2 linked regions of the Desulfofalx alkaliphila DSM 12257 genome follow. The main gene of each other region encodes a partner of the protein of the gene in region 2 in a complex. Links are inferred from orthologs where the notes say so. Each region holds a gene or a part of one and is shown on either strand. Other genes may lie near its edges. The genes, in order: pfkA and rny.

Region 1 (8,716 bases), on a different replicon or contig from region 2:
GGTAAACAGGATCTGGACAATAGTTTGGTATCCCAGCCATTGACAAAGGAAGTTCATATGGTTTATGTATTTGATCAGGGCCTGCGCTTCTTTTTTATAGATCGGCCTACCTTAGCCGCTTTAAAAATGGACCTAAACCGGCTGGATGAATTGTCAAGGGCAAACTTCCACAGGGATTTAGATAAACCACTTCTGCTGCTGGATAAAAAGCGCGGTATAGTGGGTTATAATTACTTGGACTCTTATGATTCTACCAGGGTGCTATTGCTGTTGAAAAAGTTTAGCGGTATTGAAGACTTGTTGGGGGAAGAGGTGTTAGTTATGATTCCTAACCGTGACCTGGTAATGATTTTTGGGCGCCGTAATGAACCCCTTTATAAAAGAATTCAAATGCTGGGCCGCTCTGAATATATTAACAACCCCTATCCTGTCACTGATTGCATATATAGGTTGAAGGATGGAATGTTAGTTAAATATGAATAAAAACAAACCCCCATTCCTGTTAAGAATGGGGGTTTGTTGCAGAGCCTACAATGACCTTCGCTACAGCCATTATGAATCATTACATAGCCCATGACAATCTTTCGACTGCCATAGACCATTTCACAACCCATAATGACCTTCGCTCGACCATCATGGATACCTGATAAGCCTGCCATAATCTCTCGACTATGACAAACCTAAGCGGAGCCTGGCACCAACACCAAAACTACTCGGAACCCATGATCGTCTTAGCTCGACCGACAAGCATACCTTGTGACCCTGCAGCAATCGTTCAGACCGCTGCAAAGCCTACCGGCACCCTTGACGATCTTCCCTCCGGCCAGCACTGAGCCGACTTAGACCCAATACCGACCTTCGGCCGACCACACACAGAGCTCATTAAAACCCTGCGGCAGTCTGGGCTCAGCCATTGCAGACCCTGCTATTATATTGCCCGCTATTTATTTTTTTAAACCTTAGAAATATCTGGAAAAACTGTAATGGTGGGCAGCCGTCCTTTGCCTGGGGTAAATGCTTTAGATTATTAGACTGGGCTTTTATTAATGCTCCGGCTGCCTTAATACTGTACTTTTATTCTCTCTACCACTGCTTTTAAATCTTCATAAATGCTCTTGGCCAAGAGGCCATAGCCCTCTTTGTTTGGATGGCCGCCGTCAGCAAAATATTTGGGGTTGCCCTGATCGGTATTCTCAATACACAGGGGTGTAAAGAAATCCAAGAGGGGTATTTTTTGGTCTAGGGCAAACTTTTTTATCCAGTTGCGAATATCAGTTAAATGCCCTGCAAAGCGGTTGGCGTCATCACCGGGAAAGTACTCTTCAACCTGTTCAACCACTATGGGGGTAATAAGGCCCAGCACCGGCAGCAGACGGTTTTTTCTGGCCCTTGCCACCATCTGTGTGAGGTTTTCCTGTGTCCGTACCAGGGGTATTCCCTGCCAGGCATCGTTGGTGCCCCCGAGTATGGTTACCGCTTGTGGTTGGCGGTCAAGTACATGGCTGTCAAAGCGGGCCAACATATCCCCGGTGGTGTGCCCATTAATACCGGCATTTATAAAGTTTACATCCCTTTCAAAATCAAAGGCGGTATTTAAAATATGCACCCATGATGCCTCTTGCCCGTAGGGATAGCCCTGGGTAATGCTGTCGCCCAGGCAAACTACTTTAATCACCTCACCTGCTCCTTTCTTTTAAAATAATATCTATAGGCTAAGTATATCAATAAGAAAAGCACAGCCACAAGCCAGGATTTGGAGGTAACCATCTCACCGGCTTGCTGCCAACTGTCCCTAAAAATATAGCCCACCGTTATGTATAAGCCGGCCCACAGCAAGGTGTATAGGGTACTGTAAAATAAAAACCAATGATATTTTACCTTTGATATTCCGGCCATGTAGGGCGTAAGGTTGCCTAAGGTGGGTATAAAGCGTCCGCCGATTATAAAGGCTGCGGCGGAATGTTCAATCCAGCCTTGTGCCTTATTAAATCTTTGGGGAGTAACCCTGAGGTAGCGGCCGTATTTTTCAAAGAAGGGTTTCCCTATTTTATCACCGATAAAATAGGCAGCGGTGGCGCCGGGCAGGTAGCCGGCAAAAATGGCAATAGCCACCTCCATGGGGCTAAAGTCTCCCCGGTGTATTAAAAATCCAGACATAACAATCATCAGCCCGCCGGGAAAAGGCAGGCCTAGGGCATCGAGAAATATAGCAAACATCAAACCTAAGCTACCCAGCCTTATTAAATAATGCAGCAAGGTATCTATAATCTGCTCCATCTTTTTCCTCCGAATCTCTTTTGGATGCGGCCAGAGTCCCTACCCGCCACATTAGGTTGCCCAGATGGAGCAAAGTTGACCCAAAAAGTAAAAACCCACTTTCCTTTTGAACGGGAAAAGCGGGTATAAAAAACGGCAAGGATCGGAACCGCCCCACGCAGTTCTTATCCCCGCCTTGTACACTGCTTAGCATTATAACCGGCACATGTTAACACCAGATCAATAATAGGTTAAAAGTATGTTAATTTTTATATTACATCACCCGGGCGGTGCCACTGTATATTAAGCCCCTTTGGCCGTCCACGGTGATTGTTTCTCCGTCGGGGATTATTCTGGTGGCATCTTCAACGCCCACAATAACAGGTATGCCGATATTTAATCCCACTATGGCAGCATGGGAAGTAATTCCGCCTTCTTCGGTAATGACAGCGGAACACTTTTCCATATAAGGCACAAAATCGCGATCTGTTCCTATGGCCACCATTATGTCGCCTGATTGGATTTTTTCCTTGGCCTCGTCGGCCTTGCGGCAAATCTTGGCCAAGCCTGTGGCTGCCTGTTGGCCTATGCCACTGCCCTGGCCCAGTATGCGGCCCACGGTGTGCACCTTTAATAGGTTGGTGGTGCCATGGACACCCACCGGAACACCGGCTGTGATAACCACCAGGTCGCCGGCTTTAATTATTCCCGAGGCCAGCGCCACTTCCACAGTGGCAGATATCATTTCGTCAGTGCTGTTTATATCCCCCACTGTTAGGGGCTCTACACCCCAAACCAAAGCCATTTTGCGCATCACCTGGGCCCGGGGTGTAACAGCTATAATGGGGCATCTGGGGCGGTATTTAGATATCATGCGGGCGGTATGCCCCGATGCAGTGGCGGTGAGGATGGCAGCTGCCTCCAAATCCCTGGAGATGCCGCACACTGCACTGCTGATGCCGTCGGTAACCGTTCTCTCTTTAATTTCACTGTACCTGGTAAAGTATTCGCAGTAGGGGTAGCTTTTTTCCACCCTTAATGCAATGCGGTTCATGGTTTCCACTGCCTCCACCGGGTATTTGCCCGCGGCGCTTTCTCCGGAAAGCATAATGGCATCGGTACCGTCTAAGATAGCGTTGGCCACATCTGATGCTTCAGCCCTTGTGGGTCTTGGGTTGTGGGTCATGGACTCTAACATTTGGGTGGCGGTAATAACAGGCTTACCTACCTTATTGGCCTGTTCTATCAGCATCTTTTGGATCATGGGCACGTCCTCTGCCGGTATTTCAACCCCCAGGTCACCCCTGGCCACCATAATTCCGTCTGACACCTTCAAAATTTCAGCTATATTGTCCACAGCCTCGCGGCTTTCAATTTTAGAAATAATATGTATATCGGCCTGGCATTCTTCTAAAATATCCCTAATGGCCAATACATCTGCCGGTTTACGGATAAATGACGCAGCAATAAAGTCCACACCCTGCTCGGCACCAAACAATATGTCGGCTATATCCTTGTCTGTAATGGAGGGTAGATTAACCCTTATGCCCGGCAAATTAACACCTTTGCGACTTTTAAGTTCACCGCCGTTAATCACCCGGCAACGGACTTCCGGGCCGCTTATTTCCTCTACTTCAAGTTCAATTAACCCGTCGGCCACCAGTATTTTACCGCCTACCGAAACATCATCGGGAAGCTCCTTATAGGTAACCGAAACTCTGCTGTTGTCGCCTTCAATTTCCTCGGTGGTTAGGGTAAAACTGTCGCCGGCGCGCAGCAGTATTGGTTCTTGGGCAAAGGTACCCAACCTAATTTCAGGCCCCTTGGTGTCCAGCATAATGGCCACGTTTTTACCCAATTCTTCGGCGGCCTGGCGCACCAAAGCTATTCTGCGCCCGTGATCTTCATGATTGCCATGGGAGAAATTCATGCGGGCCACATTCATCCCGGCCAGCATCATTTTCTTTAGGGTTTCCAGGTCTTCACTGGCTGGGCCAATTGTACAAACTATTTTGGTTCGTCTCAAAGGCTGCACCCCCCATTATATAGACAGTATCTTTGCCAGTTCGAGCATATCCAGTTCCACTTTCTTTTCTAGGTTAAAAACATCGTCTAAGTGGTAGTCTATTATTTCACCGGAGCGTATGCCCACCACCCGGTTGGTTTTGCCCTCCATTAACACGTCCACTGCCTTGGCTCCCAAGCGGGCAGCCAGCAAGCGGTCAAAGGCAGTGGGAATCCCCCCCCTTTGCAGGTGGCCGAGGATTGTTACCCTGGTATCAAACCCTGTTAACTCTTCAATTTTCTTGCCTATCTCCAAGCCACTGGCTGCGCCCTCTGCCACTAAAATAATACTGTGCAGTTTACCCCTTTTAACCCCGCGCAGCAGCTTATTGCAAATTTCTTTTATATCGAAGGGTACCTCGGGAATAATTATTGATTCCGCACCACCTGCCAAACCGGCATTTAAAGCAATGAATCCTGCATCACGACCCATCACTTCAATGACAAATGTTCTCTCATGGGAGGTGGCGGTGTCTCTAATTTTATTTATGGCATCCACCACGTTATTTAAGGCGGTATCAAAACCAATGGTATAGTCTGTGCCCGGTATATCGTTGTCAATGGTGCCCGGTACTCCTACCACCGGTAAGTTATGCTCTTGGTGAAATAGCTTGGCTCCCTTAAAGGAACCGTCCCCACCTATGACCACCAGGCCTTGAATGCCAAAACGGCCTACGTTTTCGTAGGCCCTGGCCCTGCCTTCAGCAGTGGTAAAATCCTCTGAACGGGCTGTGTGCATTATGGTGCCACCCCGATGGATAATATCAGCCACCGAGCCCAAACTCATCGGCCACAGGTCGCCATCTATAAAACCGCTAAAACCCCGGTTAATACCTATCACTTCTATTCCATGGTAAATAGCCTTTCTTACTACAGCCCTAACGGCGGAGTTCATGCCCGGTGCATCCCCGCCACTGGTCATCAGCGCTATTCTCTGCACATCACTACCCCCTATCCCATTTTGCCCATGGCCCTAAATTTTTTATATCTATGATCCACCAAAGTTTCACTTGCAATCTCTTTTAACTGCCCCAGGTGTTTTCTAATACTTTTGGCCATCAGCTTTGCCGCCTCCTCAGCATTGCGGTGGGCACCGCCCAAGGGCTCAGCAATGATTTCATCGGTTACTTCCAGATCTAACAAGTCCTGGGCGGTAAGTCGCAATGCCGCAGCAGCTTGCTGGGCTTTGGTGCCGTCCTTCCATAAAATGCTGGCACAGGCCTCAGGGGTGCTAACGGAAAATATTGCGTGTTCTTGCATTAGTATGCGGTCTGACACACTAAAGGCCAAGGCACCGCCGCTGCCACCTTCACCGATAATAACAGATATTAAAGGAATTTTTAAGGTAGACATTTCCATTAAAGAACGGGCGATGGCCTCACCCTGGCCCCGCTCCTCCGCCCCCATGCCACAGTATGCACCGGGGGTGTCAACAAGACAAATAACAGGCCGTTTAAATTTTTCCGCCTGTTTCATTAATCTAATGGCTTTACGGTAGCCCTCGGGGTGGGCCATACCAAAGTTACAGGCTACGTTTTGTTTAGTGTCCTTTCCCTTTAGGTGGGCTATTACCGTAACCGGTTGACCGTCAAACCGACCAATACCACCAACCACAGCCGGATCATCGCCATATAAGCGGTCGCCGCTTAGGGTAATAAAGTCAGTGATTAATAATTTTATATAATCCAGCGCATTGGGTCGTTCAGGGTGACGGGCTATCTGTACCTTTTGCCAGGGGGTAAGGTTGCCATAAATGTTTTGTTTTAATTCACGGGCCCGTTTCTCCAGCGTGTCAATTTCATTGCTTAAGTCTATATCTTTTTCCGCTGCAAAGGCCTTTAGTTCGTTAATTTTAGTTTCCAGCTCAACAATGGGTTTTTCAAATTCTAACAGTGCCGGCACCTTTACTCACCCCCCGCAACGTGTAAAGAAATGATGTTTGTTAAGGTTTGTTTCATATTATTACGGGATACAATCAGGTCCACAAAACCATGTTGACGCACAAATTCAGCCCGTTGAAAGCCTTCAGGTAACTTTTGCTTGATGGTCTGCTCAATGACCCTGGGGCCGGTAAATCCAATCAGGGCACCGGGCTCGGCAATAATTATGTCCCCCAGGGAGGCAAAGCTGGCAGTTACTCCACCGGTGGTGGGATCGGTAAGAACGGTTATATACAAGAGCCCGGCCTCATCTAATTTTGCCAGGGCTGCCGTAGTCTTTGCCATTTGCATCAATGAAAGAATACCCTCTTGCATGCGGGCGCCGCCAGATGTGGAAAAAATAATTAATGGGGATTTTTTCTCTATGGCAGCCTCAACTGCCCTGGTTATTTTTTCACCAACAACTGAACCCATACTGCCCATGATGAAATTTGCATCCATCACCGCCAACACCACAGGGTAGCCATGGATGGTTCCCTCCCCGGTAACCACCGCCTCTTTTAAACCTGTTGTTTGCATTGCCTTTTCCAGCTTTTCCGGGTAGCCGGGAAATTGCAAGGGATTGCCGGAAACCAATTGGCTGTCATATTCCACAAAGCTGCCTGCGTCCAAGGTCATATCAATACGTTCGTAGGCACTGACCCGAAAGTGAAAATTGCATTTTTGACATACTTTATAATTTTTACCAAGCTCTTTAATGTATAGTATTTCACTGCAGCGGGTACATTTGACCCACAGCCCCTCTGGAATATCTCTTTTTTCTTTTTCCGGCTTCACCGTAACATATTTTTGCTTGCGGAAAAATTCTAAAACCAAGTTTTACACCTCTCCCTAAGTTTGCAAAAACTAGAAAGAATTAATCACTTCCATTGCCTCATCTACCTCTGACGCAAGAACTAATATTTCACATGAACTAGCCCCGCCGTCAGCGTTTGAACCTAATGGTTTAACTTTAATAAGAAAACCTTCTTCAGTTAGTTTTTTTTGTAATCTTTCTGTTTCTGCCTTATTTTGTGCAATATAAACCACTTTCCACAATATTGACGCCCCCCCTACTTCTTCAAACGTCAATTGTTTTTTTCTACATAACATTGTTCAATCCTTTTTTTAGTGAAAGAAAAGTCCCATAACACCGTCCAAAATAGTATAAAATAAGTATATCCAGAGCAACAACTCTGGATACTACACAAATAATCACCCCTTGTTTTGTACCCGACCATGCTTGGTCAGCAATTCAACCTGTCCTCTAATTTTTATGGCCGATGTGTGTTCTGTAAACTGTGCTATCATAATTTCGTCCTTATCTAATTTTTCGGTGTGGTGAAATTTTGTATCTCTGCCCCGCGTAAGACCAATTATGGTCACACCGTTTTCCAGCGCTCTTATCACTATATATTCTCCTGTTATTGCCTGTTGTTTATCTATCATTTTAATCACCTTTTTCCTTTATTTAGCAAACATACTACCATAAAGTTATTGGGGTTACAAGTATTAATAATTCCTTGCCATCCTACTTTAAAAGTCCAGCAGCGAACGAAAACCTTCGTTTATAATGTCATCATTTATTCTATCATTTGTTGGGACTGAGCCATAGCCCTTTCTTTTAAGGGGTTTCCACTTTATTCTCACATTTTCTTTGCCCAGTTTTTCCTCAAACCAATGAAGCAGGGGCCCCGGCACCTTTACTTTATTTTCTTCGGGCAGCGCTTTGGTGGTTTTTGTACTGCTGTAATAGATTACCACCTGCTGCTCACCGGGGTTTTTTCTTGCTTCTTGCAAAATCAAACTTTCCAATTGCCGGTCGGGTTTTTCCAGTCTTAGGTACAGCGTACGCTCCAGTTTTTCTAAGGGCAAAATATGTTCCGCAATAACCTTCGTTTCATCTTCGGTGCTGTTATTTTTGCCATAAACAATCAGGGGTAGGTCTGCTTGTAAAATTTCTTGGCTGCGGCGGTAAAGCTCGGGAAAAACCACCAATTCACAGCTGCCGGTGGCATCTTCCAGCTCCACAAAGGCCATGGGGTCACCTTTTTTAGTGGTGATACTGCGTATTGAACTGACCACCCCGCCCAAGACAAGACTGTGTTGGCCTTCCAAGGAAGTAATCTCAGCCAATCGGTGTGTGGTAAGCTCCCGGAAAGCACCTTGATATTCCTCCAGGGGATGGCCGGTGAGGTAGAGGCCCAGCGCTTCCTTTTCCAATGCCAGGAGATCTGCCAGGGCATATTCCCCAACTTCGGGCAGTTCTATATCCTCCTCTGTCTGGTTTGTCTCGCCCAACATATCAAATAATGATATCTGGCCGCTTTCCCTGTCCCTTTGGGCCTGTTGAGCCAGCTCTAAACCCCGCTCCACCACTGCAAGCAGCTGACCGCGGCGGTAGCCCAGAGAATCAAAACAACCTGCCTTGATTAAATTCTCCAGCACTCTCTTATTGACTGATCTGGGGTCAACCC
Region 2 (8,779 bases):
CACCACACCATTGCCCTTGGCAATTGCTTTAATCTGTTCATCAGTCAAGTTTCTGGGGTGCTTGCACAATGCATAGCAATTGGAATGTGTGGCCACCACCGGTTGTTCAGTGACCTTAATAACATCCCAAAAACCGGCTTCCGAAAGGTGTGAAACATCAATTAACATTCCCAGTCTATTCATCTCTTTTATTACCTGCACACCAAATTTTGTCAGCCCCCCGTTGGTCCTCCGTTCACCAACCCCATCGGCAATACTGTTGCGCCCGTTCCAGGTAAGAGTAAGGCAGCGCACACCCAGGCGGTGATAAATTGAAAGCATGTGTAATTTCCCGCCCAGGGCTTCGCCCCCTTCTATGGCTAATACAGCCGCTATTTTACCATCTTCTACTGCCCCTATTATATCATTTCTATTTGTAGCTAATTTAATAGGATTGTAACTATTTTCACATTCCTTATAAAAAAAATCAATCAATTCAAGTGCCCGTTCTATTCCACGCCCTTCTCCATAGTCAGGGGAAATAAATATAGCAAAAAATTGAACATTAACTCCACCCTTTGCCAACCGCTGCAAATCGACCTGGCCTTTGGTGGAATACTCTCCTAACTTTCTGTTTTGCGGCTGGAGTACTGTTAAGGTATCACAATGGGCATCCACAACCAATAACTTTTTATGTAATGAAAGATAATCCATTTTATTCCCCCTAATTTAATATGAATTCCACTTAAAAAGCATTACCTTTGGCTAAGAAAAAACCTGTTCATGTTTGCACACGAACAGGTTAATTGACTAAATAAGTGCTTATCGAGGTTCTACAATCAACTTGATTGCTGTTCTTTCTTCACCGTCAATAATAATGTCTGTAAAAGCAGGAATGCAGATCAGGTCTACCCCGCTGGGTGCAACAAAACCTCTTGCGATCGCTACTGCTTTAACTGCTTGATTTAATGCCCCGGCGCCAATAGCCTGCATTTCTGCACATCCATTTTCCCTTAATACTCCGGCCAGAGCTCCGGCTACAGAATTTGGGTTAGATTTTGCTGAAACTTTTAATACTTCCATGTTGTGTAAACCTCCTCAAGTATAATACTGTAAGGATAGTACTGTATCGCTTACCCCTAATATGTATTTATATTCTTGATATTAAAAAAAATTCCTTCATATTTAACTTAAATATTTTAATCTTATGTTTTTAAATTATTCAAAATTAAAAACACGCATTATATCAGTGGCCCGCAGTGTATATTCATCTATACTAATTACCACTGCATTAAACTGATAGTCGGTATTGGCCACCTCAAACCGTTGGGGCAAACCGGTTTTAAACTTACGCAGAATTATATCTGTTCTAACACCAATAACTGAGTTTCGCGGACCTGTCATACCTAAATCAGTTATATATGCGGTGCCCCCTGGCAGTATTCTCTCATCAGCAGTTTGCACATGGGTGTGGGTGCCCACAAGGGCAGTTACCCTACCATCCAGGTACCATCCCATGGCCACTTTTTCAGAGGTGGCTTCAGCATGAAAATCCACCAATATTAAGTCTGCCCTATCACCAATTTCTTCAATAAGTTGGTCAGCTTTACGAAAAGGGCAATCAACCTCCGGCATAAATACTCTGCCCACTAAATTAATTACCGCAATTCTAACACCCTTATTAACAGTATAGATATTATACCCATTACCCGGGGCGCCCGGCGGATAGTTTGCCGGTCTAATAATACGACTTTCTTTAGGAAGGTATTCATATATCTCTTTTTTATTCCATACATGGTTTCCCATGGTCAGCATATCTACACCATATGAGAACAGTTCATTGGCAACGGTTTTTGTTATACCGTTTCCCCCAGCTGCATTCTCACCATTTGCTATGACAAAGTTAATACCCAGCTCAACCTTTAAGCTGGGCAGACAATCCTTAACAGCCCGGCGTCCTGCCCGGCCAACAACATCCCCGATCATTAAAACTCGCAAACTTTAAGTCCTCCCAATTATTTGTTAAACACCAGCACACGTCCCTCTTCACGAAAGGCAAAAAGGGGCTTTTCTTCATTGCAATACCTTACATTTTCTAACATTGCTTCGATAAGTTCTTCATGCATATATAAATCTTCTTCATCACCTATGTTTTCTATTATTATATTAGTTTTAACAGATTGCTGCAAACATTGAACTATTAAGGATATTTCCTCCAAATTTAATGAGTCCGTATCCCGCTCAATATTTATAACGGTATAATCATCTTTTATATTATAATCTATAAGTACAACCCTAGCCTTTTTACCCTCTAACATATGATAAGTATCTATACTGCTTTGCAGTAATTTTATAATGTTTTTAGGTTCTTTTGAACTATAATTAAAAATAAAATTAAACCTCAGGGTCCCTTTCTGGGGTTCAAAGTTAATTGTTGAAACTTGAGGGTACCTTACTAAGATTGATATTAATAAGTTTACTCCATCTGTTAGGCCTTTATTTCTTCCTCTGTAATGATAATCCATTGTGACACCACCTACAATAATCATGAGCGAATATATATAATTAATTAACTATTCTTTTTATACATTGGATTTCCTGCTTTATTCGATGCCTTTCTACATTTTAAAATATTCCATTTTTACATCAGGTATTGAATAATTATTAACAGTACCAATTCTTTAAGCGCTGTCGGTTTTAAACAGGGCAAATAACAACGGCCCCTTCAGGGGCCGTTACAAACTATTTTGCATATTCCACCACACGGGTTTCCCGTATAATAACTACTTTAATTTGACCGGGGTAGTCCAACTCATTTTCAATCCGTTTTGCAATTTCGCGTACTATTTTAACAGCCGCTATGTCATCCACCTTGTCTGGTTTTACCATAATGCGGATTTCTCTACCGGCTTGAATAGCAAAGGACTTTTCTACACCATCAAAGGAGTTAGCAATTTCCTCTAGTTTTTGCAAACGTTTAATATAAGATTCCAATGTTTCCCTACGTGCTCCTGGCCTTGCAGCGGAAACAGCATCGGCTGCTTGAACCAGCACCGCTTCAATGGTTTTTGGCTCCTCATCGCCATGGTGCGCCGCCACAGCATGGATAACCTCCGGATTTTCCTTGTATTTCTGACAAAGGTTTACACCAATGGCCACGTGTGGTCCTTCAACTTCGTGGTCCACGGCCTTTCCGATATCATGAAGTAGTCCTGCGCGTTTAGCAATTTGCATATCGATACCTAATTCAGAAGCCATTAAACCTGCAAGGTGACACACTTCAATGGAGTGTTTAAGCACATTTTGTCCATAACTGGTGCGAAACTTTAACCTTCCTAACAACTTAACCAATTCAGGATGCAAACCATGTACTCCGGTTTCAAAGGTGGCTTGTTCACCTGCTTCGCGAATTTGTGTGTCTACATCCTTTTGGGCCTTTTCTACCATCTCTTCAATTCTGGCAGGGTGAATTCGCCCATCTGAAATTAGCCTTTCTAAAGCTACACGAGCCACTTCACGTCTAATTGGATCAAAACCGGATACAATTACTGCTTCCGGCGTATCATCAATAATCAAATCAATTCCTGTAAGGGTTTCAAAGGACCTGATATTACGCCCTTCTCGCCCAATAATCCGACCCTTCATTTCATCGTTTGGTAATGGAACCACAGCTACTGTTGCTTCTGCCACATGATCAGCAGCACATCTTTGAATGGCCAGGGATATGATATCTCTTGCCCTTTTATCTGCTTCTTCCTTGGCCTTGTTTTCAGCCTCTTTAATCATAAGTGCAGCATCATATTGTATTTCTTTTTCGATATCTGCAAGTAATATTTGCCGAGCTTCTTCAGAAGTAAGTCCTGAAATGCGCTCCAGTTCGGATAACTGACGTTCTAGTATTCGGTTAATTTCATTTTTCGTTTTTTCAATTTCAACTTCTTTACGCTGTAACGTTTCTTCTTTCTTTTCATTAGCCTCAGTTTTTCGATCCAGCGTTTCTTCTTTTTGTATTAAACGCCTTTCCAGTCGTTGTAATTCACTTCTTCTTTCTTTATATTCTTTTTCTACTTCATTACGAAATCTTAAGGTTTCTTCTTTAGACTCAAGTATAGCTTCTCTTTTCTTTGCTTCAGCCTGTCTTATGGCATCATCAACTATTTTTTTTGCTTCTGCCTCGGCAGTGGCAATTTTTGCTTCAGCCAGGTGTTTGCGTATAAAATAGCCCGCAACTAATCCAAATGCTAAGGCTAGAATAGCGAATAATACTAAAGCCTGTGGATTTGTGGTCATTTATTCACCTCCTAGTTATAATATTTTTAAGTTCTTTAGGAATACCAATGCTTTTGTTAAAACTGCCGGCTTACTGATTGGCACATATGCTATGTACAAGCCAGCTATAGGTAAAGGTTTTTTACACTATTATCCAAAAAATTACTTTTAAATAGTATAAAAAAAACCGAGTTTACCTCGGCAGAAATAGTATTTGAAACTTTGGCGATGTTGCTCTTTTATTGACGGCTAACTAAACTACGCTTACAAAGCGCAGACGTTGTATTATCAATATTTCTATAAGCTTAACTATGAATCATAATTACAAACGTTTTACCGTAATTATATGAGCTTGCAGTTTCTACAAATGAGTATATATATAACCGCTTTATCGCAGTATCAAACCTATTTTCTACCATTCTAAATTGTACAAGTTTTTATGTAATGTGTCAAGTTATTATGCATTATTGCCTCTCTACTTCGGACAATACATTTTTAATGGTATAGTATTCAAATCCGCGGCGCTGTAGCATTGCTGCCAATTTTCTGTATGAAGGTGGTTTATCACCGGTTCTTTTTGCCTTACTTACCAGTTGCCGGGCCAGTTCAAGTTCGGTTTCCGGTGTCACTGTGCTTAAGGCTTTTTCTATAATTTCATCATCAATACCCCGTTTTTTTAATTGGTATTTTATCCCCCTTGCTCCCATGGGTTTTGTTTTTAGACGGTACTCTACCCACTGGCAAGCATATTTATAGTCATCAATAAACTGATATTCCTGTAAAAAAGTTATAACGTCCTTAATGATGTCGGCCTTGTATCCTTTTTGGTGCAGTTTATCTATCATTTCTTGTTTTGTGCGTTGTCGATAGGTTAGTACCCTTAAAGCATAGTTTTTTGCTTTCTTATAGACATCATCAGCCAACACTTTCCCCCCTAAAACTTGTTTGTCCCACCGGGAATGGTTATTTAATAAGAAAAACCAAGGTTTTATCCAGCAGGAAGAGTATGTTCTTGATAAAACATACCCTTCCTGAATTGAATCCTCGGTTTATGTTTTATTTCCTAGGCTATTTTTTTGCATCTTCTACATTGTTTACTTCATTATCATCTTTGCCGGCTGCCTCGATATTAAGCTTTTTATAAACCATTTGCTCGATTTCATCGGTTATTTCCGGATGCTGCTTTAAGTATTCCTTAGCATTCTCTCGTCCTTGGCCCAAACGTGTTTCATTATAGGAATACCAAGCCCCACTTTTTTGTACTATTTTATGTTCTGCTGCCACGTCCAGGATACTGCCTTCCCGTGAAATTCCTTCCCCATACATAATATCAAATTCAGCAAGTTTAAAGGGCGGTGCAACCTTATTCTTTACAATTTTTATTTTAGTACGGTTACCATAAATTTCAGTACCCTGTTTAATTGGCTCGCCCCTACGTACCTCTACACGCACTGAAGAATAAAACTTCAATGCACGTCCACCCGGTGTAGTTTCCGGATTGCCAAACATTACACCTATCTTTTCCCTTAATTGGTTAATAAATATTACGCAGGTTTTTGATTTGCTGATTACGCCGGTGAGCTTTCTTAAGGCCTGTGACATTAGACGGGCCTGTAAACCCACATGGGAGTCGCCCATTTCCCCCTCTATTTCTGCTTTAGGTACCAGTGCTGCCACCGAATCAATCACAACCACATCCACAGCACCGCTTTTCACCAAGGCTTCACAAATATCCAAGCCTTGTTCACCGGTATCCGGCTGTGATATTAGCAAGTTTTCAATATCTACTCCTAAAGCCTGGGCATAGGTGGGGTCAAGGGCATGTTCAGCGTCTATTAATGCAGCTATTCCACCGGACTTTTGGGCCTGTGCTATAATGTGCAAGGCTATGGTTGTTTTACCCGATGATTCAGCCCCAAAAATTTCTACAATTCTTCCACGGGGGACTCCACCAACACCTAGGGCAATATCCAAGGAAAGGCAGCCCGTGGGTATTTTTCCAACCTTAAGCTTGGTGTTGGCTTCACCCAATTTCATAATTGAGCCTTTACCAAAGTTACGTTCGATATGATCCAGGGCATTTTGTAGTGCCTCAAGTTTATCTGACAATAAAATCCTCCTCTCCAAAACGGACGTTCGATACTAACTCGATTATATCCCCATTTTTTGGAGGTTGTCAATGGTTTTATGAAGATTCACAAATTTAATTGTTTCGCCCCTTTGCAGGTTGTACAATAACACGGCGTCCCTTAATAATTTGCCTATCTAAACAATTTAATACACAATTTCCCCAATCCTCGGGTACTTCAAAGAAGGAAAATTTTTCGTAAATATCTATATCTCCTATCAAATCCCCCGGTATTCCTGATTCATCAGAAATGGCTTTTATCAATTCCAATGGTGATATTTTTTCTTGTCTGCCGATGGTAATAAATAGACGCACCATGCCATGTTTTGCTCCTGTTGCTCCGAAAGGCCTACCTTCTTCTTCGGCAGTTTCTCCTAATTCCAAATCCAAGGACAATCTAAGTGCCGCTGCGGCCACATCCATTGGGGTATATTCTTCAGCCAATGATTCTGCAATAGAGCGATAAAATGTTAAACCACCGTTTTCAATGATTTGCTGCATTCTTTTTATAACTGCTTCCCGTTGGATTTCCGCCAAATCCTCAGCGGAGGGTAGTTTGCCGCGCTTTATCTTGGTGCCTGTTAACCTTTCAATAGTTCTTAACTGTCGATAATCCTTAGGGGTGATAATTGTAATTGCAACACCACTGCGCCCTGCCCTACCGGTACGGCCGATTCTATGTACATAAAACTCAGTATCTTGGGGAATATCAAAGTTTATTACATGGGTAACGTTTTCAATATCCAGTCCCCGTGCCGCCACGTCTGTTGCCACAAGCAGTTCCAAACCTAATTTTTTAAATTTTCTCATCACGCTGTTGCGATGGTACTGGGTCATGTCCCCGTGTAATCCTTCGGCAGAAAAACCCCTGGCATTTAAGCCTGCAACCAACTGGTCTACACCCCTTTTGGTACGGCAAAAAATTATCGATTGTTTTATATCTAAACTATCCAGCAGTCTACATAGCACATCCATTTTATCTTTTTCGCTGGATTCATAGTAAATTTGTTCAATTTGGGGAACGGTAATATTTTGCTGGCTTACCGCCACTGACTCCGGTTGATTCATATATCGTTTAGCAAGTCTCTTAATATCTTCAGATATGGTGGCTGAAAACATCAAGGTCTGTCTGTCTGTCGGGGTGGCATCCAACAATGATGTGATATCATCAATAAACCCCATATCTAACATTTCGTCAGCTTCATCCAATACCACCGTTTTTACATTATCTAATTTGAGCGTTCCCCTGCGCAAATGATCTAATAGTCTGCCAGGGGTACCGATTACCACCTGCACGCCCCTTTGCAGTGAACGTACCTGACGGTTAATGGATTGCCCCCCATAAATAGGTAAGGTTCGCACCCTTAACAATTGGCCTATTCTGGAAATTTCTTCAGCCACTTGAATAGCCAACTCCCTGGTGGGGGTAACCACTAAAGCCTGTACTTTTGTTTTCTTTATATCTAAATTGTCAACTATTGGAATACCGAAAGCAGCGGTTTTCCCGGTTCCGGTTTGGGCCTGGCCCACCACGTCCTTACCACTTTGTATTACCGGCACAGCTTTGACCTGAATGGGAGTGGGTTCTTCAAAACCCATATTCACCAGCGACTGATATATTCGCCGATTTATTTTTAAATTGCCAAAGTAGGCCTTGTGTTTTTCTATTCTCATAACATCCTCCAAGAATTTTTTTCCTAATTTTTTTCCTAAGGTATTTTATCTTAAAAAACAATTTAATGCAAAAAATAAAAACAAAGGTCTTCGCTTAGTCTTTCATAAATAAACGAAAGCCTTTGTTTTTTATATAATTAAATAACACAACCTATGTACCCTCTAAATAATGGCGAACCATTTTTAAAGATGCGTTAACCGCGCCTTGGCGGATAGCCATGCGTCGTCCGGGCATTTTATATTCCCGACATTGGGTACCTTCGGGCGTAGCCAAGGCAATATATACCAATCCGATGGGTTTATTTTCACTTGACGTAGGCCCTGCCACTCCTGTGACAGCCAGACCCAAATCAGACTTAAGCATGCTGCGCACATTTTCCGCCATTGCTTTGGCAGCCCATTCACTGACTGCCCCGTGCTCAGCCAAACCTTTGGGGTCAATGCCTAGAATTTTTTCTTTTACCATGGAGCTGTAACAAACAACCCCACCAATTAAATATTTTGAACATCCGGCCATATCACAAAGGCGAGATTCAACCATCCCAGCAGTACATGATTCTGCAACGGCAATGGTCATATCTTTTTTTCTTAATAACTCACCCACAACAAAATCAATTCTTTCATCATCCATGGCGAAAATGTATGGTTTTAGCCGCTTTGTTACCTCATCGGCAAGGGGTTTAACCAGTTTATCAGCTTGCTGGGCTGTTTTTGCATGTGCACTAATAC

The links.
Region 1: rny (region 2) and pfkA share a complex: the UniProt entries of both Bacillus subtilis proteins name them as parts of the possible RNA degradosome complex. The link is inferred for Desulfofalx alkaliphila DSM 12257 from one-to-one orthologs.

What each region holds. Positions count from the first base shown.
Region 1 is NZ_JONT01000001.1:296,505-305,220, reverse strand. What follows is about bases 3,280-6,212. They hold pfkA (6-phosphofructokinase), read right to left. Parts: upstream 5,261-6,212; coding sequence 4,298-5,260; downstream 3,280-4,297. Other genes in these bases: BR02_RS0101525 (acetyl-CoA carboxylase carboxyltransferase subunit alpha), read right to left, coding at 5,272-6,212; pyk (pyruvate kinase), read right to left, coding at 3,280-4,282. Outside these bases: BR02_RS0101550 (DUF1444 family protein), read left to right, coding at 1-483; BR02_RS0101545 (SGNH/GDSL hydrolase family protein), read right to left, coding at 1,061-1,675; BR02_RS0101540 (DedA family protein), read right to left, coding at 1,672-2,277; more of pyk, read right to left, coding at 2,531-3,279; more of BR02_RS0101525, read right to left, coding at 6,213-6,222; accD (acetyl-CoA carboxylase, carboxyltransferase subunit beta), read right to left, coding at 6,225-7,076; BR02_RS0101515 (glutamate decarboxylase), read right to left, coding at 7,107-7,289; trp RNA-binding attenuation protein MtrB, read right to left, coding at 7,455-7,688; BR02_RS0101505 (DNA polymerase III subunit alpha), read right to left, coding at 7,776-8,716. UniProt on the Bacillus subtilis protein: Catalyzes the phosphorylation of D-fructose 6-phosphate to fructose 1,6-bisphosphate by ATP, the first committing step of glycolysis.
Region 2 is NZ_JONT01000004.1:69,342-78,120, reverse strand. The notes cover bases 1,996-4,991. They hold rny (ribonuclease Y), read right to left. Parts: upstream 4,270-4,991; coding sequence 2,722-4,269; downstream 1,996-2,721. Other genes in these bases: BR02_RS0104180 (regulatory protein RecX), read right to left, coding at 4,713-4,991; BR02_RS0104190 (hypothetical protein), read right to left, coding at 1,996-2,504. Also shown: BR02_RS0104205 (dipeptidase), read right to left, coding at 1-693; BR02_RS0104200 (stage V sporulation protein S), read right to left, coding at 802-1,062; BR02_RS0104195 (TIGR00282 family metallophosphoesterase), read right to left, coding at 1,198-1,977; more of BR02_RS0104190, read right to left, coding at 1,995-1,995; more of BR02_RS0104180, read right to left, coding at 4,992-5,171; recombinase RecA, read right to left, coding at 5,317-6,357; BR02_RS0104170 (DEAD/DEAH box helicase), read right to left, coding at 6,452-8,050; BR02_RS0104165 (competence/damage-inducible protein A), read right to left, coding at 8,202-8,779. UniProt on the Bacillus subtilis protein: Endoribonuclease that initiates mRNA decay. Initiates the decay of all SAM-dependent riboswitches, such as yitJ riboswitch. Involved in processing of the gapA operon mRNA, it cleaves between cggR and gapA.